One region of the Parasedimentitalea nitratireducens genome, then DNA from elsewhere that is predicted to be linked to it. Evidence: riboswitches for the same ligand, from Rfam matches in the RefSeq annotation. Region 1 holds a riboswitch; each other region holds the start of a gene.
The links. Region 1 has a riboswitch for cobalamin ahead of AC2T28_RS10555 (DUF1636 family protein). Riboswitches for the same ligand answer to the same signal wherever they lie in the genome.
Positions count from the first base shown of each region.

Region 2: linked by a shared signal. The riboswitch ahead of AC2T28_RS13625 (DUF1636 family protein) and the one ahead of AC2T28_RS10555 (DUF1636 family protein) in region 1 are both predicted to bind cobalamin.
Region 3: linked by a shared signal. The riboswitch ahead of AC2T28_RS13105 (CbtB domain-containing protein) and the one ahead of AC2T28_RS10555 (DUF1636 family protein) in region 1 are both predicted to bind cobalamin.

Region 1 covers NZ_JBYAXC010000002.1:977,377-987,755, forward strand. Annotated here, with positions in the region: gene AC2T28_RS10535 (BCCT family transporter) at 1-1,495, shown strand, start outside; gene AC2T28_RS10540 (FecCD family ABC transporter permease) at 2,020-3,048, opposite strand; gene AC2T28_RS10545 (ABC transporter substrate-binding protein) at 3,050-3,982, opposite strand; gene AC2T28_RS10550 (ABC transporter ATP-binding protein) at 3,998-4,780, opposite strand; gene AC2T28_RS10555 (DUF1636 family protein) at 4,777-5,184, opposite strand; cobalamin riboswitch at 5,293-5,505, opposite strand; partial or broken gene AC2T28_RS10560 (DUF4389 domain-containing protein) at 5,762-5,980, shown strand; gene AC2T28_RS10565 (class I adenylate-forming enzyme family protein) at 6,093-7,592, opposite strand; gene AC2T28_RS10570 (acetyl-CoA acetyltransferase) at 7,589-8,743, opposite strand; gene AC2T28_RS10575 (response regulator transcription factor) at 8,820-9,368, shown strand; gene AC2T28_RS10580 (LysR family transcriptional regulator) at 9,904-10,379, opposite strand, start outside.
Region 2 covers NZ_JBYAXC010000004.1:7,603-17,981, forward strand. Annotated here, with positions in the region: gene AC2T28_RS13600 (LysR family transcriptional regulator) at 1-559, shown strand, start outside; gene AC2T28_RS13605 (response regulator transcription factor) at 1,095-1,643, opposite strand; gene AC2T28_RS13610 (acetyl-CoA acetyltransferase) at 1,720-2,874, shown strand; gene AC2T28_RS13615 (class I adenylate-forming enzyme family protein) at 2,871-4,370, shown strand; partial or broken gene AC2T28_RS13620 (DUF4389 domain-containing protein) at 4,483-4,701, opposite strand; cobalamin riboswitch at 4,958-5,170, shown strand; gene AC2T28_RS13625 (DUF1636 family protein) at 5,279-5,686, shown strand; gene AC2T28_RS13630 (ABC transporter ATP-binding protein) at 5,683-6,465, shown strand; gene AC2T28_RS13635 (ABC transporter substrate-binding protein) at 6,481-7,413, shown strand; gene AC2T28_RS13640 (FecCD family ABC transporter permease) at 7,415-8,443, shown strand; gene AC2T28_RS13645 (BCCT family transporter) at 8,968-10,379, opposite strand, start outside.
Region 3 covers NZ_JBYAXC010000003.1:495,594-505,972, forward strand. Annotated here, with positions in the region: gene AC2T28_RS13090 (cobyrinic acid a,c-diamide synthase CobB) at 1-1,134, shown strand, start outside; gene cobA (uroporphyrinogen-III C-methyltransferase) at 1,131-1,853, shown strand; gene AC2T28_RS13100 (DUF1636 family protein) at 1,850-2,185, shown strand; cobalamin riboswitch at 2,353-2,572, shown strand; gene AC2T28_RS13105 (CbtB domain-containing protein) at 2,606-2,776, shown strand; gene AC2T28_RS13110 (CbtA family protein) at 2,780-3,472, shown strand; gene AC2T28_RS13115 (hypothetical protein) at 3,534-4,034, shown strand; gene cobF (precorrin-6A synthase (deacetylating)) at 4,150-4,899, shown strand; gene AC2T28_RS13125 (TrmH family RNA methyltransferase) at 4,862-5,662, shown strand; gene AC2T28_RS13130 (hypothetical protein) at 5,746-6,144, opposite strand; gene AC2T28_RS13135 (GNAT family N-acetyltransferase) at 6,280-7,119, opposite strand; gene AC2T28_RS13140 (GFA family protein) at 7,331-7,735, shown strand; gene AC2T28_RS13145 (MBL fold metallo-hydrolase) at 7,751-8,530, opposite strand; gene AC2T28_RS13150 (fumarylacetoacetate hydrolase family protein) at 8,618-9,547, opposite strand; gene AC2T28_RS13155 (EamA family transporter) at 9,757-10,379, opposite strand, start outside.

The sequences.
Region 1 (10,379 bases):
CGGGTTGGGTGTTGGGCTTATGGTCTTTGCCACCGCTGAACCAATGGGCCTTTGGGGATCGAACCCTGTGGTTGTGGCTGGCGAAGTTGCGGGCAATACCGAAGAGGCGCTGCAATCGGGCTACCGCTACACCTTCTTGCACTACGGCATCCATGCTTGGGCTATCTACGTGGTGACCGGCTTGTCACTGGCCTACTACGCCTACACACGGGACATGCCATTGACGATCCGGTCGGCGCTGACGCCACTGTTCGGCAAATATGTGAACGGCTTGTTTGGTCACATTGTTGATGTGCTGGGTGTCGTTGCGACGATTCTGGGCGTATCAGTGACCATCGGATTTGGTGTCAGCCAGTTCATTGACGGGCTCTATGCAATCACAGGTATGGAGTGGATGATGGACATGTCTGGAGATGCTCCGGCACCGGGCACTGTAGGACTGGTCTCAGGGCTGGTTGTCATCATGGGTCTGTCGATCATCTCGGCAGTGTCCGGGGTTGGCCGCGGGGTGAAATACCTTTCGAACCTGAACCTGGTCCTTTCGATCATCTTGCTGCTGACCTTTGTGATTTTTGGCTCATTCCTGTTCGCAATGACCACCTATGCAACCGCACTGGTCGATTACATCCTGCACTTTGTCTCGCTCAGCTTTGGCGCATATGGGCCACAATCTGCGGATGCCTTTGCTGCGGCCCTACCTGAAGCAGCCAAACCCCTTTCTGGTGATCTGATGGCGGGTGCAACCAACGCCTGGGGATCCTTTGACGGGTTCAAATCGGGACTTGAAGGTGCCGCCGCAGAACTGCCCGAGGCAACACTGGCAGCTGTCTACGAAGCAGGCAACGCTGGACGTCAGTTTGGCTGGCAGGCCGGTTGGACCACGTTCTATTGGGCTTGGTGGATCGCGTTCTCCCCCTTCGTCGGCCTGTTCCTTGCACGAATTTCCAAAGGCCGGTCAGTGCGGGAATTCATTGTTGGCTGTGTTTTTGCACCAACCCTGGTCTGTTTTGCCTGGATGGCAATATTGGGTGGGACCGCGATCGACCTTGAATTGAGCGGTGGCGCAGATGGTGCGATCATCGGCGCGTCGAACACAGCAAAGCTGTTTGTTACCCTCAGCGAGATGCTGTCAGGTGGCTTCTTGTCGGCGATTACCGTGATGTGCGTGGTTCTTATCCTGACCTTCCTGGTAACATCAGCAGACTCAGGAATTTTGGTTATGAACACCATTATGTCCGGCGGCGAACAGGAAACAGGCCACAAGCACCGTATTGTTTGGGGCGTGATCCTGACGCTGGTGATTGGTACTTTGCTGATCGCTGGTAAAACAAATGGCGGATCAGATCCGATGGAGGCGTTAAAAAGTGCGATGATCATCGGTGCACTGCCCTTCACTATGGTTATGGGCCTGATGTGCGTGTCACTTGCCAAAGCCCTTTATCGAGACGGGCTGCGAGATAAACACAGCGCCGCAGTTACGGCACCCGCCGAGTAATCAAAGCATCCGGGTGGGCTGTAGTGGCCCGCTCGTTCCAAATTCTGTTGCGGTGAGTTTTTCCTTAGGTGGGTGGCAATTCTTTAGTGAAATGTAGCAGTCAAAATTCACACTTGGCCGTTTCATCTCAGCCAACCATGCGTGGTCCACGGCTTTACAGATTCTGCTACCAACGCATACCCGCAGCTCATGCAAACTGCCGTTAATGATCAGTCTCCGCCTATCGGGAAAGATGCGCATTTAGCGCCACGGTCGCGAAAATGGTGTTTGTGAACTTTGCTGGGACGTGTCCACTTAGCGATCCTCAACAGCCGCTATGAAGAACATTTCGGTCTTTGACATGTGTGTGCCAAATGGTGCATTCGACCTTGAACCGCTGAGCCTCCCCCAATCGAACACCGACGCTGTGCTCCCGACCATAAACAGCAGCGGTTGGGAGGCGAAAACAGTCTCAATTACAGCTGAGTCCAAGTTCTTAACTAACACCGTCACTCACCATCGTCGCTACATAGCTCGTCTTCGCGTCACTTGCGCCCTAGTATCGCGATAAAGAACATTCCTCCGACAAGCCCTGTTACGATGCCAATAGGCATGTCCTCTGGGGCCATCAAGGTGCGTGCAGCAATATCAGCCCACAATAGGAATATGCCTCCGAACAAGGCCGAAACCGGCAGAACTCGCAAATAGTCGCCGCCGGTAATCAGGCGCACGATGTGCGGCACCATAAGGCCCACAAATCCAATCATGCCGGAAAAGGCGACCATCACGCCAGTAATCGATGCGCCGATCACAAAGGTAGCAAGTCGGAACCGGGTCACGGGAATTCCTAACGTCGCAGCTGTTTCGTCACCGATGGTCATAGCATTGAGCCTCGTCGCTTGGGCCAGCAGCCAAAGCGCACAAGGCAGCAAAACGGCTAGCGGATAGATCAGATGGGACCATTGGGCCAAGCCCAGTCCGCCTAGCATCCAAAAAATCACCGTATGCGTAGCCCGTGGATCGCCTAGGAAAATAAGAACATTTGCACCAGCCATAATGACAAAAGACACAGCGACGCCGGTTAGAACCAGGCGGTCGGCGCTGGTGGCGTCAGCAAAACGCGACACGACCAATACTAAGGCAGTCGCTGCAAGCGCCCCCAGAAAGGCGAGAACTGGTACCGTCAGCAGTCCCAAAAACAATCCTGTGTGCAACAGTGCCAAGATTGCACCAAAGGCTGCACCCGAAGAAATGCCCAAAAGATGGGGATCAGCCAGTGGGTTGCGCGTGACTGCTTGCAACGACGCCCCAACCATAGCAAGCCCCGCGCCAACCAGAACCGCCAATAATGCGCGCGGAAATCGGATGTCCCAGACGATGGCAGCGCGGCCTTTGGACCAATTAGGCTCGCTCCACCCCATTCCAATCTTGTCGAAAAAAATACCCCAGACGGTTTCGATGGGCACAGACACCGCGCCCACCGAGATTGCAACGGACAAGGACAACGCAAGCGCCAAAAGGCTCAGAACGATGGTCAGTCCCAACGGAAATGTGTGGCGTTGCCCTTGGCCCATATTAGTTGCCCCAGAACCCAGCAGCCAGTTTCTGAACCGCTTTGATGTTGCGTGGCCCAGGGGTGGCCTCGACATACTCCAGCACGACGAAACGGTCGTTCTTCACCGCATCCATTTCAGCAAAAGCTGGGTTGTTCATCATGAATGCACGTTTTTCTTCGGCGGTGACATTGCCGTAGTTCACGATGACCACCACTTCGGGGTTACGCTCGACAACAGCTTCCCAGGTCACAGTAGCCCAGCTTTTCTCAAAGTCATCCATAATGTTCTGACCACCGGCAGCCTCGATCAGCGCGGTTGGCATCGCATAACGACCGGCTGTAAACGGAGTGTCTTCGCCGCTGTCATAGACAAACACCCGCAGTGGATCACCGGTTTCCAGACCGTTGGTGAAGGCGCTCAACTCAGCCTGATACCCGTCAACGAGGGTTTGGGCCTTGGCTTTGACATCAAAGATCTTACCAAGGTTCAACAGGTCATTGTACATGTCGTCCATGCTGACCTTGGGCTTCTCGCCGATGTGAATACAGCTTTCGGTCAGCTCATAGACATCAATTCCGAATGGGGCGAGAGTTTCAGGCGTCACTTCGCCGCCGACCTTCATGCCATAGTTCCAGCCGGCAAAGTAGAAATCCGCGTCAGCGCCGATCAGCACCTCTTTGGTTGGGTATTTGGCCGACAGTTCAGGCAAAGCCTCGACACCGGCGCGCATCTCTTCGTCCAGTGTTTTCCAGCCAGAGATGCCGGTGTAGCCGACCATTCGGTCCGCCAAACCCAGCGCCAGCATCATTTCGGTCAGGTTCACATCGTTGGATATGGCGGCCTTGGGCGGGGTGTCAAATGTGACCTGGCGGTTGCAGCTATCGACTGTGGTTTCTGCACTGCTTGCACTCGCGATCAGGCTCAGCCCTAGGGCCAGAGTTGTGTATTTCATAATGTCCTCAAGATTTTAGTTGGGAAGTTGAAAGGTTAGGTGTGTCTTGCGGCTCAGGGTCAGTTCATCTCGTTGGGCAAATACCGCAAAGGTCTGAGATACTAACTGTTCGGTCAGTGCTTCTTGTGGCGTGCCAAAGCTTTGCTGAGTGCCATTTTTCAGGACCAGGACACGGTCACAGACCTCAGACGCCAGGTTCAGATCATGCAAGGATGTCACGATCGTCAGGTCGAGATCGCGGATCAGTTGCAAAACTTCCAGTTGATGCCGGATATCCAAATGGTTAGTGGGTTCATCCAGCACCAATATCTGAGGATCCTGCGCCAGTGCCCGGGCAACCATGACACGCTGACGTTCGCCGCCAGACAGGGTTGATAGGCTGCGGTCTGCCAAGTCATGCAGTTCCATACGATCAATTGCAGCGTCGACCAGCTCTGCATCGCGTGGGCCGGACGTAGAGAACCCCATACGGTGGGGGATACGTCCCAAGGCAACGATTTCACGCACAGAGAGTGTCAAATCAGTCGGTTGTTCCTGCAAAACAGCAGCCACTTTGCGCGCCAGGGCGCGGGGCGGCATAGTTGATATCGGCTGCTCACCAATCAGGATTCTGCCACTCATCGGCCGATTAAACCCATAGATAAGCCGCAGAAGCGTGGTTTTGCCTGCTCCATTAGGGCCTACAATTCCCAGCACCTCTCCTGCCTCTAGGGCAACGGAGATTTCGTTTAGCAGCAGTGGTGCGCGTTTACGCGGCGCCCATGTGACGGCTTCTAGTGTTAACGATGTTGCGCTCATGAGACTGCCTGGTCCGTCGCTTCGATCGCCATTAAAGCTGCGGGTATCCGCGCCAGAGTCGTCTTGCGCAGTTTTCCGGGTCGGTCTACGGAACTACACCAACCGTCATGTAACACGGCGTATTGACGGGCAAATTCAACGAGATCACCGATATCTTCATCCGGCTCAATGTCGCCAAACAGATAAGACGCTTTGCGTGTGGCGTGATACGCCACGGTACAAGGCCGACTGCATCCTGCCATACAGGCTGTCCCTGCAATCTCAAAATCTTCGGCAATACTATCCCCGGCAGCTTCGATTGCGGCACGCAGCCGGTCAATCAACGCATAGCCGGGACGACAGATCTCTCCAGTATGTTTGCAGGATGTGCAGACGGTAATTCTATGTGTGGTAGTCCGGTGCATATCGCCCTCCGCGAAGTCGCGGGGTACGCACAGGTCAACCTAAATGTAGGGCATTCAAATGCCGTAAAAGCCATCTTGGCCTCCTATCCGGGACACCCCGCCCGGGTTGAGTTAACGTTCAAGATGGCAGGTCTCCTGACTCGCGGCTGTTGGCGTTCCCCACCTTCCCAGACCTTTGGCCCAGTGGCTTACGGAGGACGCACACCGCTTACAGTTGCGGGGGCAGTTACGGATTTGGCGCCTGTTGGCTACACCTCACCATATTCCCTTTTCATCCCGGAATGCGCTGTACGCCCGGGAACCATCGCGGCAAGTTGTGGCATGAAGGTAAGCTGGATGTCAATCGGGATTTCGGTGGTTTCATTCCCCACTCAAAGACAGTTTTTTGGAACCTACCGCTCTGCATGCGGTAACTTCTTAAGCGTACACTTTGGGCGGGGACACTCTACTTTGGGCGGGGACACTCTATTGGTACTGCTGTCTTTCTCATCATCCACTCCGCGGTAGTTACGATGAGCCAGAAACACTCCTTTTTTAAATGTCGCTATCTGGCCCCATAGGTGCTGACGTCAGACAAATCGCGGTAATGATATCTCTCGCCCAAACCATTCTGGGCGCAGTAACCGTGCTACAGTTTGTTGTCATGTTGATCTGTAACAAACAGCCGAATTAGCGGCTTGCTGATTTTGGCACCGACCTTGGGATATGGATGGCAAAAGCGGCACGGTTCCAAACAGCTGCGAGCAACGTCAAGCCTTGGCTCTGGACGGAACTGGATTTAAACAGGAAGGCCTAGGTGGATCCCAAACAATGAACCGTCACACGCGACCCGGCGCCTGCAAGCGCTATGGCGAAGCCGGTCCCTCGAAGGGAACCGGGGACCAATGCTGTGTGCCCTGTCAGGTTTGTCATGTGGTGGTCCCTTCTTGTAGACGAGCACGAAGGTCTACTTTGAGTACTTTGCCGTAATTGTTTTTCGGCAATTGCGGCACATAGATATACTCTTTGGGTCGTTTGAACCGCGCGATCTGGTCAAGGCACAATTGGTCGAGCGCGGAGGAAGCGGCCGTGCCAACCACAAAGGCCACAACCTCTTCGCCCCAATCGGCGTGTGGGCGACCAACCACCGCAACTTCGGCTACATCGGGGTGCGAGAGCAGCACCTCCTCCACCTCGCGGGGATAGATGTTTGACCCACCTGAGATGATCATATCTTTGGAGCGGTCTTGCAGGGTGATATAGCCATCTGCGTCTTTTGATCCCATGTCGCCCGTCCACAACCAACTATCACGGATAGTGTTCAGCGTAGCTTTTGGATTTTGCCAGTAGCCCTTCATCACGGTGGCGCCGCGCACCACAATCTCGCCAGTTTCACCAGGCGGAAGTTCTAGACCGGTTTCATCAAAAATGCGCACCAGAACCGCGCTTTGGGCCGTGCCTACGGAGTTAAGCCGTTCGCGCCACCGAGGATGGGATCGGTCGGCCACATCATGGCGGGTAAGGGCCGTGATGCCCATCGGACATTCGCCTTGACCATAGATCTGCACAAATCGCGCGCCCATTGTTTCGACCGCGTCAAGGATATCGGCCTCATACATCGGGCCACCAGCGTAGCTGATAGTGCGCAACCCTTCACCGATTTGCCCTGTCGCTTTGGCGTGGTCCACCAGGCGGCGCACCATGGTTGGCGCGGCAAACATTGAGATGCGGCCAATGGATTTGCCCAATGACAGGATCTCATCTGGTTCAAACCCACCACTTTCAGGGACCACATGGCGCGCGCCACGGATCACATGCATGAAGTTATAGATCCCTGCGCCATGCGACATAGGCGCGGCATAGAGGATGGCATCCTCGGCAAAGACTTCATCCACATCGGTGAAATACCCATAAGTCATCGATGCGACATTGCCACAAGTCATCATCACACCCTTGGGCTTACCGGTGGTGCCGGAGGTGTAGAACAGCCAGATCATGTCATTGCTGTCGAGTGGCACAGGGCGCGTCATCGGATCAGAGGCCAAAAGCGCAGCCCAGTCCTGATCGTCCACGCATATCGCCTGTGTCGTGAGGTCAGGCCCAAGTTTGTCGTCGCTCAAACACAGCGTAGCCTCTGCGTTTTCAAGGATCCAATCCGCTTCTTTCGGGTGCAGTTTGGCATTGATCGGAATGGCCGCAGCACCTGCAAACCATACCCCATACATAGCAATCAGATACTCAATCCGGTTGCCCATATAAATCGCAACCCTGTCGCCTTTGGACACGCCACGCGCCGCCAAACCCGCACCAAGGCGTGCTGCGGCGTCGCGAAATTGGGCGTAGTCCAAGTCGAGCGTTTCACCCGTTAACAGCGCGGGGCTGTCCCTTTTCGCCCGTGCAGTGCGGTGCAGCCATTCAGCTGGGTTCATGAGTGGGGCTCCAAGATCGAACAGTAATTCGCAACACCAGAGCCGCCCATATTAAACACAGCCGCTAATTCAGCACCAAGTTTTTGCAATGCTCCGGCCTGTCCCGTCACTTGCTGTGCCGCTAATACATGCATGGACACCCCCGTTGCGCCGACAGGGTGCCCCTTGGCTTTCAGCCCGCCAGAGAGGTTCACAGGCAAGGCGCCATCTGCCATCACTGTCCCAGCTGTAACGGCTTTGGAACCTTGGCCCGCAGGGGTCAGACCCATGGCCTCGTAAATCATCAGCTCGGCAATGGTGAAACAGTCATGCACCTCGGCCAGATCAAGGTCATTCACAGTGATCCCGGCCTCTTCATAGGCCAGCTCAAAGGCTCGGGCCGCACCAGCCAATTGCGTCATGTCACGGCGAGACATGGGCAGCACATCATTGACCTGACGGGCCGCACGAAACCCTGCAGCATGCTCGAAGCCATCGCGATCCTCTGCCACCATCACCAGAGCGGCAGCCCCGTCAGAGATTAGCGAGCAATCTGTCAGACGCAGTGGTGGTGCGATCAAGGGGTTCTTGTCACTTGGGGTGTTGCAGAAGTCAAAACTCACCTCGCGACGCATCTGCGCCAGCGGGTTTGACAGCGCATTGGTGTGGTTCTTAACCGCAATCCGGGCCAGTGTTTCGGATTGATCGCCAAAGGCCTGAAAATACCCATCGGCAATACGGCCAAAGATCTGGGGAAAGCTGACGCCTGCCTCTTCACCCTGATAAGAGGCCCCAGCGAGCGCTTTGGTCACGCCTTTGGTATCCTGCGTTGTCATCTTTTCCACACCGATTACAAGCACTGTCCGCGCGGACCCCGCCCGGATTGCATCCCGTGCTGCGTAGACCGCTGCCGAGCCAGAGGCACATGCGTTTTCAACACGGGTTGCGGGGGTGAAGCGCAGACGATCATCCAAGCCCAGAACCAGAGAGGAGGCAAAGGCATCCGGCACCATGCCGCTGTTGAAATGCCCCAGCCAGATTCCGTCGATCTCAGCGGGATCTATTCCGGCTTTCTCTATCGCTTCTGCCGCTGCGGTCTGTATGAGCTCTTCGAACCCCATATCCAGCGCGCCAAAGGGGGTGTGCCCCCAACCAACAATCTTTGCGTCCATAGATCCCTCCACTACTTTGATTGCAGGGTAGCGGGGCATGTGCGACAAGATGATCCGTGAAAATACGTAGGTTTCCATGAAAGACGATCTCGAAACTCTTGTCTTTGATCATTCACCAGTTGGATTGATCTATGCTGAAAACCGTGTGATCCGCCGGAGCAATCCACGGTTCGCTCAGATGTTTGGCTATCGGAATGGCGAGTTGGACGGGCATTCCCTATCTAAGCTTTATCCTTCAATCGAAGAATATGAACGCATTGGCAATCTGGGCCTACGCAAGATGCATGGCTCTGGTGAATATCAAGACGAACGGATCATGAGTCGCCGTGACGGGGCGCATTTCTGGTGCCGGGTGCGCGGACAGTCGATGGATCCGCAAACACCTTTTGCACGGTCGGTATGGAGTTTCGCGGATATTTCGGACCATCGACCAATAGCAGATATGACCGCACGGGAACGGCAAGTCGCTAAGATGATGGCAGAGGGCCTGACCAGCAAAGAGATCGCAAGAGATTTGGACATTTCTCCACGCACTGTCGAAGTGCACCGAGCACGGTTGTTGGAAAAATTCGAGGCGCGCAATTCGCTGGAGCTGATCGCCCGGTTGGCAGGTCTGCCAATCTAGACAGATCATCAGGCAGTAGGCGAAAAGCCAAAAGCCTTCACTGAGGAGACCTTGCTGTGTCCAGTATTAGCATTGTGCAAAGCGACTAACCTGTGCTTTTGAGACCATCGGATGCATAGACCGCTCTATCTGAACTAGCCGTAACGAATGCCTTATTTAGGCCAGCTCTGCTCTCCAATCTGTCAATGCAATTTCCGAGCACTGTCGAAGCTGGAGATTGCCTTAGTTTTCTTCGGACTCCCTGGCTCTTGATGGGCTCGTTGGCACCGGTCCTTCGCTGCGGTCAGCCCCAACGGTAGAAAAGCACCGATAGCGACATTTGCAAAGCCTGACCGCAACTCACTCAGATGGGACGTGAATGGCCCACAGCCGACCTTGGTGCGTTTTCGTCTAGTGGTGGCTCCCAGCCCTTCTACGACATTGGTGCGCGGGGCAGCAAGGAAGACGTCTGAAGAAAGAAAGGCGAGGAGTGGTCATTCGCCGCCAACAGTGTAAATATTCATTGACCAATATGGGAATTTAGTATCGGGCGAGCCTAAATAGAAAGCTGTTCCAGCAGCCAATCCCGAAACAACACCGCAGGCCGAGAGGCCTCTCCGATCGACAGGTAATAGCCTTCTTTGCCCGGGATTGAAGCTGCATGCGCTCGTGCAAGTTGGTTCGTGCGAATAGCATGATCGGCTAGAAGTTCGCTGACGAGTGCAACACCATTGCCTTGAACGGCCAGGTTCAGTGCCATGCCATAAGAGTCCACAAAAAACGATGGGGGATGCCCACCACCATGGGTTTCGGCCCAGGCCTTCCAGCCACCAGATGTCCCAACGGCCTCGATCAGGGGAAGATCCTCGATATCTCCGTGAAGCGCGGGCGACTTGAGGGCAATCAACCTGTTTGGTGTCAAAAGCTCAGCATTCTTACCGCCTTGTTTTTGTGATCCAAACCGGATTTCCACATCAGCCTGGGCTGAATGAAAATCGTCTGGCCAAGTGGCACTTTGAATCCGCAGATGTA
Region 2 (10,379 bases), on a different contig from region 1:
CCTGACCGTTGCAACATCGGTCAGCATGGCCCAATGGGTCATCGCGCCCTATTTGCCAGATTTCTCCAAGCGACACCCGGACATACATCTGCGGATTCAAAGTGCCACTTGGCCAGACGATTTTCATTCAGCCCAGGCTGATGTGGAAATCCGGTTTGGATCACAAAAACAAGGCGGTAAGAATGCTGAGCTTTTGACACCAAACAGGTTGATTGCCCTCAAGTCGCCCGCGCTTCACGGAGATATCGAGGATCTTCCCCTGATCGAGGCCGTTGGGACATCTGGTGGCTGGAAGGCCTGGGCCGAAACCCATGGTGGTGGGCATCCCCCATCGTTTTTTGTGGACTCTTATGGCATGGCACTGAACCTGGCCGTTCAAGGCAATGGTGTTGCACTCGTCAGCGAACTTCTAGCCGATCATGCTATTCGCACGAACCAACTTGCACGAGCGCATGCAGCTTCAATCCCGGGCAAAGAAGGCTATTACCTGTCGATCGGAGAGGCCTCTCGGCCTGCGGTGTTGTTTCGGGATTGGCTGCTGGAACAGCTTTCTATTTAGGCTCGCCCGATACTAAATTCCCATATTGGTCAATGAATATTTACACTGTTGGCGGCGAATGACCACTCCTCGCCTTTCTTTCTTCAGACGTCTTCCTTGCTGCCCCGCGCACCAATGTCGTAGAAGGGCTGGGAGCCACCACTAGACGAAAACGCACCAAGGTCGGCTGTGGGCCATTCACGTCCCATCTGAGTGAGTTGCGGTCAGGCTTTGCAAATGTCGCTATCGGTGCTTTTCTACCGTTGGGGCTGACCGCAGCGAAGGACCGGTGCCAACGAGCCCATCAAGAGCCAGGGAGTCCGAAGAAAACTAAGGCAATCTCCAGCTTCGACAGTGCTCGGAAATTGCATTGACAGATTGGAGAGCAGAGCTGGCCTAAATAAGGCATTCGTTACGGCTAGTTCAGATAGAGCGGTCTATGCATCCGATGGTCTCAAAAGCACAGGTTAGTCGCTTTGCACAATGCTAATACTGGACACAGCAAGGTCTCCTCAGTGAAGGCTTTTGGCTTTTCGCCTACTGCCTGATGATCTGTCTAGATTGGCAGACCTGCCAACCGGGCGATCAGCTCCAGCGAATTGCGCGCCTCGAATTTTTCCAACAACCGTGCTCGGTGCACTTCGACAGTGCGTGGAGAAATGTCCAAATCTCTTGCGATCTCTTTGCTGGTCAGGCCCTCTGCCATCATCTTAGCGACTTGCCGTTCCCGTGCGGTCATATCTGCTATTGGTCGATGGTCCGAAATATCCGCGAAACTCCATACCGACCGTGCAAAAGGTGTTTGCGGATCCATCGACTGTCCGCGCACCCGGCACCAGAAATGCGCCCCGTCACGGCGACTCATGATCCGTTCGTCTTGATATTCACCAGAGCCATGCATCTTGCGTAGGCCCAGATTGCCAATGCGTTCATATTCTTCGATTGAAGGATAAAGCTTAGATAGGGAATGCCCGTCCAACTCGCCATTCCGATAGCCAAACATCTGAGCGAACCGTGGATTGCTCCGGCGGATCACACGGTTTTCAGCATAGATCAATCCAACTGGTGAATGATCAAAGACAAGAGTTTCGAGATCGTCTTTCATGGAAACCTACGTATTTTCACGGATCATCTTGTCGCACATGCCCCGCTACCCTGCAATCAAAGTAGTGGAGGGATCTATGGACGCAAAGATTGTTGGTTGGGGGCACACCCCCTTTGGCGCGCTGGATATGGGGTTCGAAGAGCTCATACAGACCGCAGCGGCAGAAGCGATAGAGAAAGCCGGAATAGATCCCGCTGAGATCGACGGAATCTGGCTGGGGCATTTCAACAGCGGCATGGTGCCGGATGCCTTTGCCTCCTCTCTGGTTCTGGGCTTGGATGATCGTCTGCGCTTCACCCCCGCAACCCGTGTTGAAAACGCATGTGCCTCTGGCTCGGCAGCGGTCTACGCAGCACGGGATGCAATCCGGGCGGGGTCCGCGCGGACAGTGCTTGTAATCGGTGTGGAAAAGATGACAACGCAGGATACCAAAGGCGTGACCAAAGCGCTCGCTGGGGCCTCTTATCAGGGTGAAGAGGCAGGCGTCAGCTTTCCCCAGATCTTTGGCCGTATTGCCGATGGGTATTTTCAGGCCTTTGGCGATCAATCCGAAACACTGGCCCGGATTGCGGTTAAGAACCACACCAATGCGCTGTCAAACCCGCTGGCGCAGATGCGTCGCGAGGTGAGTTTTGACTTCTGCAACACCCCAAGTGACAAGAACCCCTTGATCGCACCACCACTGCGTCTGACAGATTGCTCGCTAATCTCTGACGGGGCTGCCGCTCTGGTGATGGTGGCAGAGGATCGCGATGGCTTCGAGCATGCTGCAGGGTTTCGTGCGGCCCGTCAGGTCAATGATGTGCTGCCCATGTCTCGCCGTGACATGACGCAATTGGCTGGTGCGGCCCGAGCCTTTGAGCTGGCCTATGAAGAGGCCGGGATCACTGTGAATGACCTTGATCTGGCCGAGGTGCATGACTGTTTCACCATTGCCGAGCTGATGATTTACGAGGCCATGGGTCTGACCCCTGCGGGCCAAGGTTCCAAAGCCGTTACAGCTGGGACAGTGATGGCAGATGGCGCCTTGCCTGTGAACCTCTCTGGCGGGCTGAAAGCCAAGGGGCACCCTGTCGGCGCAACGGGGGTGTCCATGCATGTATTAGCGGCACAGCAAGTGACGGGACAGGCCGGAGCATTGCAAAAACTTGGTGCTGAATTAGCGGCTGTGTTTAATATGGGCGGCTCTGGTGTTGCGAATTACTGTTCGATCTTGGAGCCCCACTCATGAACCCAGCTGAATGGCTGCACCGCACTGCACGGGCGAAAAGGGACAGCCCCGCGCTGTTAACGGGTGAAACGCTCGACTTGGACTACGCCCAATTTCGCGACGCCGCAGCACGCCTTGGTGCGGGTTTGGCGGCGCGTGGCGTGTCCAAAGGCGACAGGGTTGCGATTTATATGGGCAACCGGATTGAGTATCTGATTGCTATGTATGGGGTATGGTTTGCAGGTGCTGCGGCCATTCCGATCAATGCCAAACTGCACCCGAAAGAAGCGGATTGGATCCTTGAAAACGCAGAGGCTACGCTGTGTTTGAGCGACGACAAACTTGGGCCTGACCTCACGACACAGGCGATATGCGTGGACGATCAGGACTGGGCTGCGCTTTTGGCCTCTGATCCGATGACGCGCCCTGTGCCACTCGACAGCAATGACATGATCTGGCTGTTCTACACCTCCGGCACCACCGGTAAGCCCAAGGGTGTGATGATGACTTGTGGCAATGTCGCATCGATGACTTATGGGTATTTCACCGATGTGGATGAAGTCTTTGCCGAGGATGCCATCCTCTATGCCGCGCCTATGTCGCATGGCGCAGGGATCTATAACTTCATGCATGTGATCCGTGGCGCGCGCCATGTGGTCCCTGAAAGTGGTGGGTTTGAACCAGATGAGATCCTGTCATTGGGCAAATCCATTGGCCGCATCTCAATGTTTGCCGCGCCAACCATGGTGCGCCGCCTGGTGGACCACGCCAAAGCGACAGGGCAAATCGGTGAAGGGTTGCGCACTATCAGCTACGCTGGTGGCCCGATGTATGAGGCCGATATCCTTGACGCGGTCGAAACAATGGGCGCGCGATTTGTGCAGATCTATGGTCAAGGCGAATGTCCGATGGGCATCACGGCCCTTACCCGCCATGATGTGGCCGACCGATCCCATCCTCGGTGGCGCGAACGGCTTAACTCCGTAGGCACGGCCCAAAGCGCGGTTCTGGTGCGCATTTTTGATGAAACCGGTCTAGAACTTCCGCCTGGTGAAACTGGCGAGATTGTGGTGCGCGGCGCCACCGTGATGAAGGGCTACTGGCAAAATCCAAAAGCTACGCTGAACACTATCCGTGATAGTTGGTTGTGGACGGGCGACATGGGATCAAAAGACGCAGATGGCTATATCACCCTGCAAGACCGCTCCAAAGATATGATCATCTCAGGTGGGTCAAACATCTATCCCCGCGAGGTGGAGGAGGTGCTGCTCTCGCACCCCGATGTAGCCGAAGTTGCGGTGGTTGGTCGCCCACACGCCGATTGGGGCGAAGAGGTTGTGGCCTTTGTGGTTGGCACGGCCGCTTCCTCCGCGCTCGACCAATTGTGCCTTGACCAGATCGCGCGGTTCAAACGACCCAAAGAGTATATCTATGTGCCGCAATTGCCGAAAAACAATTACGGCAAAGTACTCAAAGTAGACCTTCGTGCTCGTCTACAAGAAGGGACCACCACATGACAAACCTGACAGGGCACACAGCATTGGTCCCCGGTTCCCTTCGAGGGACCGGCTTCGCCATAGCGCTTGCAGGCGCCGGGTCGCGTGTGACGGTTCATTGTTTGGGATCCACCTAGGCCTTCCTGTTTAAATCCAGTTCCGTCCAGAGCCAAGGCTTGACGTTGCTCGCAGCTGTTTGGAACCGTGCCGCTTTTGCCATCCATATCCCAAGGTCGGTGCCAAAATCAGCAAGCCGCTAATTCGGCTGTTTGTTACAGATCAACATGACAACAAACTGTAGCACGGTTACTGCGCCCAGAATGGTTTGGGCGAGAGATATCATTACCGCGATTTGTCTGACGTCAGCACCTATGGGGCCAGATAGCGACATTTAAAAAAGGAGTGTTTCTGGCTCATCGTAACTACCGCGGAGTGGATGATGAGAAAGACAGCAGTACCAATAGAGTGTCCCCGCCCAAAGTAGAGTGTCCCCGCCCAAAGTGTACGCTTAAGAAGTTACCGCATGCAGAGCGGTAGGTTCCAAAAAACTGTCTTTGAGTGGGGAATGAAACCACCGAAATCCCGATTGACATCCAGCTTACCTTCATGCCACAACTTGCCGCGATGGTTCCCGGGCGTACAGCGCATTCCGGGATGAAAAGGGAATATGGTGAGGTGTAGCCAACAGGCGCCAAATCCGTAACTGCCCCCGCAACTGTAAGCGGTGTGCGTCCTCCGTAAGCCACTGGGCCAAAGGTCTGGGAAGGTGGGGAACGCCAACAGCCGCGAGTCAGGAGACCTGCCATCTTGAACGTTAACTCAACCCGGGCGGGGTGTCCCGGATAGGAGGCCAAGATGGCTTTTACGGCATTTGAATGCCCTACATTTAGGTTGACCTGTGCGTACCCCGCGACTTCGCGGAGGGCGATATGCACCGGACTACCACACATAGAATTACCGTCTGCACATCCTGCAAACATACTGGAGAGATCTGTCGTCCCGGCTATGCGTTGATTGACCGGCTGCGTGCCGCAATCGAAGCTGCCGGGGATAGTATTGCCGAAGATTTTGAGATTGCAGGGACAGCCTGTATGGCAGGATGCAGTCGGCCTTGTACCGTGGCGTATCACGCCACACGCAAAGCGTCTTATCTGTTTGGCGACATTGAGCCGGATGAAGATATCGGTGATCTCGTTGAATTTGCCCGTCAATACGCCGTGTTACATGACGGTTGGTGTAGTTCCGTAGACCGACCCGGAAAACTGCGCAAGACGACTCTGGCGCGGATACCCGCAGCTTTAATGGCGATCGAAGCGACGGACCAGGCAGTCTCATGAGCGCAACATCGTTAACACTAGAAGCCGTCACATGGGCGCCGCGTAAACGCGCACCACTGCTGCTAAACGAAATCTCCGTTGCCCTAGAGGCAGGAGAGGTGCTGGGAATTGTAGGCCCTAATGGAGCAGGCAAAACCACGCTTCTGCGGCTTATCTATGGGTTTAATCGGCCGATGAGTGGCAGAATCCTGATTGGTGAGCAGCCGATATCAACTATGCCGCCCCGCGCCCTGGCGCGCAAAGTGGCTGCTGTTTTGCAGGAACAACCGACTGATTTGACACTCTCTGTGCGTGAAATCGTTGCCTTGGGACGTATCCCCCACCGTATGGGGTTCTCTACGTCCGGCCCACGCGATGCAGAGCTGGTCGACGCTGCAATTGATCGTATGGAACTGCATGACTTGGCAGACCGCAGCCTATCAACCCTGTCTGGCGGCGAACGTCAGCGTGTCATGGTTGCCCGGGCACTGGCGCAGGATCCTCAGATATTGGTGCTGGATGAACCCACTAACCATTTGGATATCCGGCATCAACTGGAAGTTTTGCAACTGATCCGCGATCTCGACCTGACGATCGTGACATCCTTGCATGATCTGAACCTGGCGTCTGAGGTCTGTGACCGTGTCCTGGTCCTGAAAAATGGCACTCAGCAAAGCTTTGGCACGCCACAAGAAGCACTGACCGAACAGTTAGTATCTCAGACCTTTGCGGTATTTGCCCAACGAGATGAACTGACCCTGAGCCGCAAGACACACCTAACCTTTCAACTTCCCAACTAAAATCTTGAGGACATTATGAAATACACAACTCTGGCCCTAGGGCTGAGCCTGATCGCGAGTGCAAGCAGTGCAGAAACCACAGTCGATAGCTGCAACCGCCAGGTCACATTTGACACCCCGCCCAAGGCCGCCATATCCAACGATGTGAACCTGACCGAAATGATGCTGGCGCTGGGTTTGGCGGACCGAATGGTCGGCTACACCGGCATCTCTGGCTGGAAAACACTGGACGAAGAGATGCGCGCCGGTGTCGAGGCTTTGCCTGAACTGTCGGCCAAATACCCAACCAAAGAGGTGCTGATCGGCGCTGACGCGGATTTCTACTTTGCCGGCTGGAACTATGGCATGAAGGTCGGCGGCGAAGTGACGCCTGAAACTCTCGCCCCATTCGGAATTGATGTCTATGAGCTGACCGAAAGCTGTATTCACATCGGCGAGAAGCCCAAGGTCAGCATGGACGACATGTACAATGACCTGTTGAACCTTGGTAAGATCTTTGATGTCAAAGCCAAGGCCCAAACCCTCGTTGACGGGTATCAGGCTGAGTTGAGCGCCTTCACCAACGGTCTGGAAACCGGTGATCCACTGCGGGTGTTTGTCTATGACAGCGGCGAAGACACTCCGTTTACAGCCGGTCGTTATGCGATGCCAACCGCGCTGATCGAGGCTGCCGGTGGTCAGAACATTATGGATGACTTTGAGAAAAGCTGGGCTACTGTGACCTGGGAAGCTGTTGTCGAGCGTAACCCCGAAGTGGTGGTCATCGTGAACTACGGCAATGTCACCGCCGAAGAAAAACGTGCATTCATGATGAACAACCCAGCTTTTGCTGAAATGGATGCGGTGAAGAACGACCGTTTCGTCGTGCTGGAGTATGTCGAGGCCACCCCTGGGCCACGCAACATCAAAGCGGTTCAGAAACTGGCTGCTGGGTTCTGGGGCAACTAATATGGGCCAAGGGCAACGCCACACATTTCCGTTGGGACTGACCATCGTTCTGAGCCTTTTGGCGCTTGCGTTGTCCTTGTCCGTTGCAATCTCGGTGGGCGCGGTGTCTGTGCCCATCGAAACCGTCTGGGGTATTTTTTTCGACAAGATTGGAATGGGGTGGAGCGAGCCTAATTGGTCCAAAGGCCGCGCTGCCATCGTCTGGGACATCCGATTTCCGCGCGCATTATTGGCGGTTCTGGTTGGCGCGGGGCTTGCTATGGTTGGGGCGTCGTTGCAAGCAGTCACGCGCAACCCACTGGCTGATCCCCATCTTTTGGGCATTTCTTCGGGTGCAGCCTTTGGTGCAATCTTGGCACTGTTGCACACAGGATTGTTTTTGGGACTGCTGACGGTACCAGTTCTCGCCTTTCTGGGGGCGCTTGCAGCGACTGCCTTAGTATTGGTCGTGTCGCGTTTTGCTGACGCCACCAGCGCCGACCGCCTGGTTCTAACCGGCGTCGCTGTGTCTTTTGTCATTATGGCTGGTGCAAATGTTCTTATTTTCCTAGGCGATCCACGGGCTACGCATACGGTGATTTTTTGGATGCTAGGCGGACTGGGCTTGGCCCAATGGTCCCATCTGATCTATCCGCTAGCCGTTTTGCTGCCTTGTGCGCTTTGGCTGCTGGCCCAAGCGACGAGGCTCAATGCTATGACCATCGGTGACGAAACAGCTGCGACGTTAGGAATTCCCGTGACCCGGTTCCGACTTGCTACCTTTGTGATCGGCGCATCGATTACTGGCGTGATGGTCGCCTTTTCCGGCATGATTGGATTTGTGGGCCTTATGGTGCCGCACATCGTGCGCCTGATTACCGGCGGCGACTATTTGCGAGTTCTGCCGGTTTCGGCCTTGTTCGGAGGCATATTCCTATTGTGGGCTGATATTGCTGCACGCACCTTGATGGCCCCAGAGGACATGCCTATTGGCATCGTAACAGGGCTTGTCGGAGGAATGTTCTTTATCGCGATACTAGGGCGCAAGTGACGCGAAGACGAGCTATGTAGCGACGATGGTGAGTGACGGTGTTAGTTAAGAACTTGGACTCAGCTGTAATTGAGACTGTTTTCGCCTCCCAACCGCTGCTGTTTATGGTCGGGAGCACAGCGTCGGTGTTCGATTGGGGGAGGCTCAGCGGTTCAAGGTCGAATGCACCATTTGGCACACACATGTCAAAGACCGAAATGTTCTTCATAGCGGCTGTTGAGGATCGCTAAGTGGACACGTCCCAGCAAAGTTCACAAACACCATTTTCGCGACCGTGGCGCTAAATGCGCATCTTTCCCGATAGGCGGAGACTGATCATTAACGGCAGTTTGCATGAGCTGCGGGTATGCGTTGGTAGCAGAATCTGTAAAGCCGTGGACCACGCATGGTTGGCTGAGATGAAACGGCCAAGTGTGAATTTTGACTGCTACATTTCACTAAAGAATTGCCACCCACCTAAGGAAAAACTCACCGCAACAGAATTTGGAACGAGCGGGCCACTACAGCCCACCCGGATGCTTTGATTACTCGGCGGGTGCCGTAACTGCGGCGCTGTGTTTATCTCGCAGCCCGTCTCGATAAAGGGCTTTGGCAAGTGACACGCACATCAGGCCCATAACCATAGTGAAGGGCAGTGCACCGATGATCATCGCACTTTTTAACGCCTCCATCGGATCTGATCCGCCATTTGTTTTACCAGCGATCAGCAAAGTACCAATCACCAGCGTCAGGATCACGCCCCAAACAATACGGTGCTTGTGGCCTGTTTCCTGTTCGCCGCCGGACATAATGGTGTTCATAACCAAAATTCCTGAGTCTGCTGATGTTACCAGGAAGGTCAGGATAAGAACCACGCACATCACGGTAATCGCCGACAAGAAGCCACCTGACAGCATCTCGCTGAGGGTAACAAACAGCTTTGCTGTGTTCGACGCGCCGATGATCGCACCATCTGCGCCACCGCTCAATTCAAGGTCGATCGCGGTCCCACCCAATATTGCCATCCAGGCAAAACAGACCAGGGTTGGTGCAAAAACACAGCCAACAATGAATTCCCGCACTGACCGGCCTTTGGAAATTCGTGCAAGGAACAGGCCGACGAAGGGGGAGAACGCGATCCACCAAGCCCAATAGAACGTGGTCCAACCGGCCTGCCAGCCAAACTGACGTCCAGCGTTGCCTGCTTCGTAGACAGCTGCCAGTGTTGCCTCGGGCAGTTCTGCGGCGGCACCTTCAAGTCCCGATTTGAACCCGTCAAAGGATCCCCAGGCGTTGGTTGCACCCGCCATCAGATCACCAGAAAGGGGTTTGGCTGCTTCAGGTAGGGCCGCAGCAAAGGCATCCGCAGATTGTGGCCCATATGCGCCAAAGCTGAGCGAGACAAAGTGCAGGATGTAATCGACCAGTGCGGTTGCATAGGTGGTCATTGCGAACAGGAATGAGCCAAAAATCACAAAGGTCAGCAGCAAGATGATCGAAAGGACCAGGTTCAGGTTCGAAAGGTATTTCACCCCGCGGCCAACCCCGGACACTGCCGAGATGATCGACAGACCCATGATGACAACCAGCCCTGAGACCAGTCCTACAGTGCCCGGTGCCGGAGCATCTCCAGACATGTCCATCATCCACTCCATACCTGTGATTGCATAGAGCCCGTCAATGAACTGGCTGACACCAAATCCGATGGTCACTGATACGCCCAGAATCGTCGCAACGACACCCAGCACATCAACAATGTGACCAAACAAGCCGTTCACATATTTGCCGAACAGTGGCGTCAGCGCCGACCGGATCGTCAATGGCATGTCCCGTGTGTAGGCGTAGTAGGCCAGTGACAAGCCGGTCACCACGTAGATAGCCCAAGCATGGATGCCGTAGTGCAAGAAGGTGTAGCGGTAGCCCGATTGCAGCGCCTCTTCGGTATTGCCCGCAACTT
Region 3 (10,379 bases), on a different contig from region 1:
AACCTTGATACCTGGGCGATGGATAGCACCCTGCTGGATGCTGTCGCTTCACAGGCAGAAGGCGCAGAAATCTGCATCGGCGAAGGCTCCATGGGCTTGTATGATGGCGTCGCCACGCGAGGCCAAACCGCCTTTGGCACCAGCGCCGAAACCGCCAAACGCATGGGCTGGCCAGTCGTTTTAGTGGTCGATGTGGGCGGTCAGGCGCAGTCTGCCGCCGCAACGGCACTCGGTTTCAAGAACTACGACCCCGAGGTGCCATTTGCCGGCGTCATCCTCAACCGCGTCGCCAGCCCGCGGCACGAACGGCTGACCCGGCTGGGCATGGAAAAGGCTGGCATCAAGGTGCTCGGCTCGCTGCCTCGTCGCGGCGACCTGACCCTGCCCGAACGCCACCTTGGCCTGATCCAGGCGGTTGAACACCCTGATCTCGAAGAAGCCATTTCAGGCTACGCAACCTTCTTGCGCGAAAACGTCGACCTCGACGCGATCAAGGCTGCAGCCCTATCTGGCCCAGCCCCAACCGCTCAACCGCTACCCACTCCACCTGTCCAACGCATCGCGCTTGCTCGTGATGCAGCATTCTCGTTCACCTACCCGCACTTGCTGACTGGTTGGCGCAACGCTGGGGCCGAGATCCTGCCGTTCTCGCCTCTGGCTGATGAAGCGCCAAGCCCAGACGCCGATCTGGTCTGGCTCCCCGGCGGCTACCCTGAACTCCACGGTGGCACGCTGGCCGCAGCAGAGACTTACCGCGCGGGCCTGCGCAAACATGCCGAGACCAAACCGGTACACGGCGAATGCGGCGGCTACATGGCCTTGGGAGAGGCGCTGATCGACAAGCAAGGCAACCGTCACCAGATGGCCGGGTTACTAGGGCTTGTGACCTCTTACGAGAAACGCAAATTTCACCTCGGCTATCGCCGCGCGGTGCTGGATGCTCCTATGCCCGGTTTTGACGCAGGTGCTGCTCTGCGCGGGCACGAGTTCCACTACTCGACCATTCTGGACGAACCCGACGCCCCGCTGGCGCAAGTGTTTGACGCCGACGGCAACCCAGTGCCTGAAACCGGATCGATCAAGGGCAATGTCAGCGGCACCTTCTTCCATTTGATCACCGGAGAACGCAGATGAGTGGCTTTGTCAGCTTTGTCTCCTCTGGTCCCGGCGATCCGGAATTGCTGACCGTTAAGGCGGTGAAAAGTCTGGAAGCCGCTGATGCGGTGCTGTTTGACGATCTGTCCTCCGGTCCGATCCTGGACCATGCCCGCGAAGATGCCGATCTGGTTGGTGTTGGCAAACGCGCCGGTCGCCCCTCGCCCAAGCAAGACCACGTCAGCAAACTGCTGGTGGATTACGCCCGGTCTGGTGCCAAGGTTGTGCGGCTAAAATCCGGTGATTCTGGTGTCTTTGGTCGGCTCGAAGAAGAAATCACAGCCCTGCGCGAAGCAGGTATCAAATACGAGGTCATTCCCGGCGTTACCGCAGCATCCGCAGCAGCTGCGGCGGCAGGTATCCCGCTGACCCGCCGCCTGACCGCCCGGCGGTTGCAGTATATCACTGGCCACGACGTGACTGGAGAGCTGCCCGAAGACCTGAACCTGACCGCGCTGGCTGATGCCAATGCAACCACTGTGGTCTATATGGGCAAACGCACCTTTGCCGCGCTGGCGGAACTGCTGATATCCCATGGGTTACCCTCGGAAACCCCAGCTATGCTTGCACTGGCCATTTCGACACCGGAACAAGAGCTGTCGCATCACACCGTTGGTGAGCTGCCAACCCTACTGCGTGAACTCCAAACCACCGCCCCGGTGCTGATCCTTTATGGGCCTTTGGCTGAGTCGGAATGAGCGTGCCAACCCTGACCCTGTGCCGTACTTGCCGCGACGCCGATCCGACCCTGCCGGATCAACTGCGCGAGGCCGTTGCAGTTGCTGGGCTGGAGGTCAAAGTGCAACAGGTGGACTGCATGTCGGGCTGTAAACGCCCGCAAACCCTGTCGGTGCGCCAAAGTGGCAAAACCGCCTATTTGTTTGGTGAGGTTTCAACAGCGGATATTCCCGACATCCTAACCTTTCTGAGCCTGTTCAATGACAGCACGGACGGCAACCTTGCCGACGCCCGTCCACTGGGCGGGTTGCGGTTCAAGGCCCTCGCGCGAATCCCTGCGGATATTGACTAAATCCGAGGGCAGCGCCTGACCTTGGGGAGGTGCAAAGCGCCTTCCCGGGGGGAAGGTCAGGCGCTGCCCGTCCTCACGTCCGGGCTAAATGCCCGGTAATGGAAGGATAAGTCGCAACAACCCTCCCAAACCGTCGGTTTCAAACTTGACCCTGCACCACCCCATCGGGCACATTGGCGTGATATGGTGTCCGCACAGCGCAAAGCGTTAGGACTGAAACGGGAATGAGGAACGGCGGACCCAATCGCGGCGCCGAGACCTCAACCGCCCCCGCGACTGTGAGTGGCGAGCGGCTTTCCAAACCACTGTCGGGCAACGGCCCGGTGGGAAGGGGAAAGTTGGCTGTGACCCACGAGTCAGGAGACCGGCCGTATGGAACGCAAATTGATGCCGTCGGGTGTGACGGTAAGGAGAGAAAATATGACGACTAAAACACTGAACGCTGCCGCCGCCGGATCCCGTTTCCTGCCAGCTGTTTTCGCAATTGTTCTGGGCCTGGGTGTGATCACCCTAACCGGCCACGTACAGGCAGCCGCCCTGCATGACGCCGCACATGACGTGCGTCACGCAACTGGCTTCCCCTGCCACTAACCAATGTATAGCCGCATTTTAACCAGCGCGTTGTTCGCTGGTGCTGCAGCAGGGTTGATTGCCGCCCTGCTGCAGTTGGTATTCGTGCAGCCTGTTCTGCTCCACGCCGAGCTTTATGAGACCGGTGAGTTGGTGCATTTCGGCGGTACACCTGTGTCCGCACATCCCGAGCTGCCCGGCTTTGACGCCATGCGCGACGGGCTAAGCATCGTGTTCACCATGCTGACCTATACCGGTTACACGCTGGTTTTGGTGGCGCTGATGTCCATGGCCGAAACGCGAGGTGCCGAGATCAATGCCCGCACCGGGCTGCTCTGGGGCCTGGCTGGCTTTATCGCCTTCCACCTGGCACCAGGCTTTACGCTTGCGCCCGAAGTTCCAGGCGTTGCCGCAGCGGATGTTGCCGACCGTCAGGTTTGGTGGGGCGCAACGGTGGCAACCGCAGCTGCTGCCATGTGGTTGATTGCCTTTGGCACCAACAAGATCAGCTACCTGATCGCAGCAGCCCTGTTGATGGCACCGCACCTGGTTGGTGCACCTGAGCCTGATACCTTTGCTGGTCCGGTTCCAACCGAGATCGGTGCCCTGTTTGCCGCCCGCGCCTTTGGCGTTGGTCTGGCCGCCTGGGCCCTGGTTGGCACCTTTGCCGGATACTTCTGGCAAGTCGAAGGTCAACGCGCCGAGGCCTCAGCCTGAACAAGCTTACCTCCCCCTTCGCCAGAAACGGCGGAGGGGTTTTACTTTATGGAGGACGAAAATGTCCCGCCCACTCGCACTTTTTGCCATTGGTCTGATCTTTGGTGGCGGCGCTGGTTTTGTGATTGCCGCTGGCAATGGCGTGACCTTCGAAGGTCATGATCACAGCGATCCGTCGCAACACGCCGGCATGGAAATGCAGGCCGAAATGGCCAGCCACGATCACGCTTCGGCTGTAAACCTGCCCGCCGGGGAGGATGCCCCAGGATTGGAAGTCAAGCTCACCAAAGACCCGATGGCGGGTTGGAACTTGCACGTCATGCCCAAGAACTTCCACTTCTCGCCCGAGAACGCCTCGAAAGAGGACGCCGACGGTGAAGGCCACGCGCATGTCTATATCAACGGCACCAAGCTGGGTCGCCTGTACGGCAACTGGCTGCACATCGGTGACCTGCCCAAGGGTGACGTCGAAGTGAAGGTTTCGCTGAACGCCAACAGCCATAGCCCGCTGATGGTCGATGGTGCGCCCGTCGAGGCCTCGGTTTCGCTGCAAGTCGAATAAGATCATGGTCAGCGCCTGACCTTGGGGAGGTGCACAGCGCCTTCCCCGGGGAAGGCGCTGCACGGCGTTGCCGGACACAACTCCTAAAACATCTTCCCACATTTGGAGCCTAACAATGATCGACCTCACCCTAATTGGTATCGGCACCGGCAACCCACAGCACCTAACGTTGCAGGCCATAGACGCCCTGAACGCGGTTGATCTGATCCTTATCCCCAACAAAGGCGCGGGCAAAGATGATCTGGCCGGTTTACGACGTGAGATCTGCGATCAAGTCATTACCAACACCGATGTCAAACTCGTCGAGTTCGGCTTGCCCACCCGCGACCCTAAGACCGTCGACTACCACCAGAGGGTCGACGACTGGCACGATGCGATTGCGCTGGTCTGGGCGAAAGAAATTCAGACGCACCTGCCCGATGGTGGCAAGGTTGGTTTTCTGGTCTGGGGTGATCCATCGCTGTACGACAGTACCATGCGTATTGCCGATCGTTTGCAGCGCCAGCAAGACATCAACCTGACTGTGATCCCCGGCATCACCTCGATCCAGGCTCTGACTGCATCCCACGCGATCCCGGTCAACGAAATCGGCGCGCCGTTCACAATCACCACAGGCCGTCAACTGCGCGATCACGGCTGGCCCGACAGTGCCAATACTCTGGTTGTCATGCTGGATGGCGAATGTTCATTCCAGAGCATTGATCCTACTGGCGTACAGATCTGGTGGTCGGCCTATGCTGGCATGAAAGAAGAGATCCTGATTTCCGGGCAACTGAGCGATGTCTCCGAGCAGATCATCAAAACCCGTGCCAGAGCCCGTGCAGATCATGGCTGGATCATGGATATCTATCTGTTGCGTCGATAATTATTCGTACCGCAAACTCACGCTGACGCGCGTTGCATTTCTGTTAATAGGCCGCAATACCTACATAAGACATTACAAACGAAACGATAATTGGCGCGGTTTATTAGTACCCATGGATAATACTGAGAACAAAAAAGTAAGAACGTCCGTCCGCGAGCGCTCGGACGCGATCAAGGATTTTCGCTGCAAAAATCTAATTGCAGTGATCGAAGATCCAGCGGACATCAAAAATATCGGCACCGTCATCCGAAACGTAAATGCTCTGGGTGCAGAGAAGGTTTACATTGTGGACCCACGCAAGGCGCTTCCTGATGACTGGCAAGAAATGCGCGAGCGCAAATCCCTTTCAAAGACCTCGGTCTCTGCGGTCAAATGGACCTTTGTAAAGCGGTTTGACAGCACCCAGGCTTGCCTAGACCATTTGGAAGAACAGAACTTCGCTTCAGTGGTTACGTCTCCTCATATCAAAGGCAGAACCAACGTCTATTTGCACGAAGGAGATTTTACCAAACACACCAAACTCGCGGTTTGGTTTGGCAACGAAAAACGCGGCATCAGCGAGATGGCCGTTGAGCGCAGTGAGATGTGTGTTGCAATCCCTATGTTTGGAATAATCGAAAGCTTCAATTTGGGAACAAGTTCGGGAATTGTTCTGTATGAGATCACCAAACAGAGACGTGATTACCAGAGCAAATACAGACGAGGACGGCAAAAAGGCAAGCGCAGCGAACCCCTCCCAACCGTCATGCCACGTAACGAATAGCCAGGCATTTGTTCCGCGATTGAACACGTTCTAGATGGACGTCGTTTCGTTCTACCAAAGTGGGCGTCTTGAGATTGGTATGTCTAGCACGACAAGTTTACCATCAGCCGTTCGAACATACCGTCAAAGGCCTGCACTTCGCGGGACCAGTGGTCTAGGTGCCCTTCTGCCTGAAGCCGGTTGGCGGCCTCGGCTCCGACCATGTCTGCGACAGAGTTTTTGTCGCCCATATGGTGCAGGACGTCTGAGACCATCGGCAGAACTTCCTGTGGAGCCTGGCCTCCATAGGTCTGGCAAAGCAGTTGTAGTCTCTGACTACCACGATCCAGGTCCTGTTTGGAATACTCACAAAGATCTTCGGCCCCAAACGACAGCGGAGTCATCCAATAGGACAGATAGGCCAAGTCGCGAGTGCGAGGTCCGGGGCCGCAGAGGTCGAAATCTACAATGGCCTTGGGCACACCCTCGTGGGGCTGGAACATTCTTCTGCTCTAGGTGCAGCAGAAACTGGTGAATGGTGTCGCTCTGGGGCCCCGTAAATCGCCGCACCGAGTCGCCAACCCGAACAACCGAGTTGATATTGCCGCCGTCCAGAACCTGTTCGTGTGTGTCGGAACTCATTGCAATGTCATTTGCAATTCATACTGCCCAGCAGTCTCGGTTGCGCCAAGGGATGCCATAAGCCCCTGAAACACCCGATCTTCCTGCTGCACATTGATCAGCCGCAAGGGTGTATCGGGCAATTGGCGTTGAACCGCAGTAAGCAAGGGTTTTCCTAGCCCTTGTCCACGCGCAGAAGTATGAACTGCCAGCTGATGAACCGTCCCCGATTGGGCGCCGACCACGGCATAGGCCTGCAGCTTTGCCCCGTCATACGACGCAAGGCAAATTAGCTGATCCCCAATGGCCAGCATCGAGTCATCGTCGTTTTGCCACGACGGTGTCCAGTCCCGAACCTCAGCAACCTGCGCGGCGATGTCTTGCCAGTGGGTCTTGGTAAAACCGTTTGCGGCTGGCGTATCCTGTTGCAAAATCGGCAGGCTATAACAATCCAGCAGTCGGTTCTGTGTCATACCCAGTGAGTAATACAACCCTGCTGCGGCTTCATTATCGCGCAGGACTTCACACTGGAATGAACAAATGCCGAGGCCACGCAAATGGCCCAGACAATCCTCAGCCATAGCGCGTGCCAAGCCACGAGACCGGAACTGCGGTCGGGTTCCACTCGAGATCAAGTACCCCTTATCCCCCCGTATCGAGGTCAGCCAGACGGCGGCAACCTCGCCATCGACAATTGCAACGCGTGAGCTCTCCAGATCCAGCCCGCGCTGACGCATCATCATCTCAAAATCCTGAAGGCTCAGTTTCATCGGCACCGAATAATCCGAGAAGGCATCCAGCATGGTCAGGTGTAGCTGGTCAAAGCTGACCTGGGTGGCGGGGCGTATTTCAAACATCTCGGACTTCTTTGTTCACGGTGGCAACAGGTAGGCCTAAATTCTGCGGTCGGCGTTGCACACTTGATGCCATCCCCGGCCACTCTTCAAGGGCTTTTGTGTGTTGAAAATCATTTCTCGCACCTTGGTGCCAGTTCATGCTCGCAGCTCTTGCGCAAGATTTTTGTTCACTATATGTTCCCATCCAAACCCACCAACTTTAGGACAGAAAATGATCAAGGGAAGCTGCCTGTGCCAAGGCGTGAAATTTCAGATATCGGGCGAGCCATCGTCGCTGAGCTATTGTCATTGCTCCAGATGTCGCAAATCAACAGGCGTGTTTTCTGCGTTTCTGATTGGTAAAGCTGATGATTTGGAAATCACCGAAGGTCACGATCAAATCGCCAAGTATGGTGCAGGTCCTGATGCAAAGTTTGATCGGTGTTTTTGTAAGACCTGTGGCACGGCTCTGGGAGACCTGGCAACGGGTGATATCTATGTCATTGCTGCCTCGGCTTTGGATGATGACCCCAAAGTGCGGCCTTCGATCCATATTCACACCACCTCTAAGCCAGATTGGTACAAGATAGCCGATGATCTGAAAAAGTTTGAAGGCGATTACATCCCCCCGGAATAAAGCGCGCTCCCTACCTCAGATCATTCCCTTGCCTTTGCCATACCAATCCCCCTGTTCGGCCTTAATTGCACTGTCGAGCAATTTGGCAAAGGCAAGCGGATCCTGGGTGCCACCGTCCTTGCCGCGATAGTGGTAAGGGATCACCACCGAGGGTTTGAATTCGTTCACCGCGCTGGCGGCGGCGGTGATATCCATGGTGAACGGCAGGTTCATACACAATAGCGCGATATCGATATCCCGGAGTGCGCGCATTTCCGGCACGTCTTCTGTATCGCCCGACAGATAGATCTTTGCCCCGCCCAGCGTCAGCACATAGCCGTTATCACGGCCTTTGGGATGATATTTCAAACGGTCCGACGTTGTGTTGTAGGCGGCGATCGCCTCGATCCCGATGTGGCCAAAGCGGGCTTTCTCGTCATTGCCAATCACCTGCGCACGCGGGGATAGGTCAAAGTTCATCTTGTCCCGCGCGCCTTTGTTGGAAATCAGAGTTGTGGTGTCGGTCATCACCGCTTTTAAGGTGTCGTTGTTCAAATGATCGCCATGATGATGGGTGATCAGAACCAAATCCGCATCAGGCAAGCCAGCGTATTGAACTGGGTCCCCAACTGGATCCACATAGACCACGCCCATCGGTGTATTCAGAACCAAGGAGGCATGGGAAATTGGCGTCAGTGTGATCGCGCCAAAGACAAAGGAAAACACGTGATTGTCAGCGGCGGCGACAACAGGCGTGACAGCTAGGCTTCCAGCTGCGGCAATAGTTGTTTGCATGAATGTACGGCGTGAGAACATATTTTCCTCCGGGCATGAAACTATTCTGCTCAGCTAAGAAAATAAGGCAAACTCAGCAAATTCCACCCCAAGCCCTGAGAGATCCGCCTAGACGTCTTTGACAATCCTGTTGGCCAACACCCCGATGCTTTCGATTTCAAGCTCGAAGTGGTCGCCGGGGCTCAGGCGTTTGCCCACCTCAATCCCGCTGCCAGTGCCCACGGCACCAGACCCGATCACCTCACCCGGATAAATCGTTTCCGAGGCTGAGATATGGGCCAGAATGGCGCCAAAGTCATGGTGCATGTCGCGGCTGTTGCCACTGCCCCAGTGCTCCCCGTTGACCCGCGCCTGCATCATCAGCGCCGCCGGATGTGGCACCTCGTCTGCCGTCAGGATAAAGGGGCCCAGAATATTGCCGGTGTCAAAATCCTTACCCTTGGCCGGGCCCAGCTGTCCGGCCATTTCTGCCATTTGCGCATCGCGAGCAGACATATCGTTGAGGATGGTATAGCCAAATATGTGATCCGCTGCTGTCTCGGCGCTGATATCTTTGCCCTGTGTACCAATGACAATGGCCAGTTCCAGCTCGAGATCCAGATGCTCGGCATAGCTGGGCCAGATCACATCAGCACCATGGCCGATGAACGACATCCGGTTGCCCTTGTAATAGATCGGTTGGCGATACCAAACTTTGGGAATGTTAAAGCCGCGCCCTGTTAGGCGTTCGGCGGCAGCAAAGCTGTTTTCCAAGTGCTCCTTGAACACCAGACAATCGCGGTATTGCACAGGCATGATCGGCGGTCGAAACGAGACTTCTTCGTCGTGTAGGCAGGCGGCACCCGGTGCCAGTTTCAGCAACTCAGCCGCTTGATCCAAACCAGCGGCGCCGCTGTTGATCAGCGACAGCATGTCGGTAAATGCAGAGGCGTCCTGCCCCAAAAAGCTGGCGGATTGCGCCAGATCCAACAGTGTTCCGCGCTCCATTGCGGCGACCACGCGGGGTTTGCCATCAAACATCACTGTTGCCAAACGCAAGGGCGGGTCTCCTCGGCCATTTCAGATCGCTGGTCGGCTCCCTTTTGAAACTACAGTGATTTTTGGGGATTTCGACTCTTTTTAACTGAACAAGCCACATTCCAGCATCCAGTTTGGCGAGAGATCATCACCAAGGGCAGCGCCCGACCGAGGTGGGTGCTGCCCGGCGTGCCGTCGGGGGAAACGTCTTAGACTAGACAGGCTGTGATTTAGCGGGTCAGCCCGATGCAGATGATGCCAATGGCCACGACAATCGCCGACAGCAGGCGGCGACGTTTGGGGCCTTCGCCAAACCACATCACACCGATCATCGCGGCAAAGATGACCGAGGTTTCGCGCACAGCCGAGACTACGCCCAGTGGGGCCACGGTATTGGCATAGAGCACCAGCCCATAGGCCACGCCTGACAGCACGCCACCGGCATAACCCAGCATGCAGTTCTTGAGCGGCATATGCAGCAGACGCCGCCAGCGGGTTGCAAAGACAAACAATACTACTGTCAGCTCGGAAATGTAGAGCCAGCCAATATAGCCCAAGGCATTGTCGGCCAGCCGCACACCTGCGCCATCGACCAGTGAATAAGAGGCTACGATCACCGCAACCCCCATTGCAGCCATCACCCCTGTGCGCGACATGCCACCGCGCACGATGCCCTTGGTCAGGATTAGAACGCCCAGCGAGGTGATGACCACGCCGATCCAAGCCAGCACAGGCAGGGTTTCACCCAGCCAGAACTGTGCCCCAAGTGCGATCAGCACCGGCGACAGCCCTCGGGTGATGGGGTAGATCATGCTGAGATCACCCAGCCGATAGGCCACGTTCAACAGGAAAT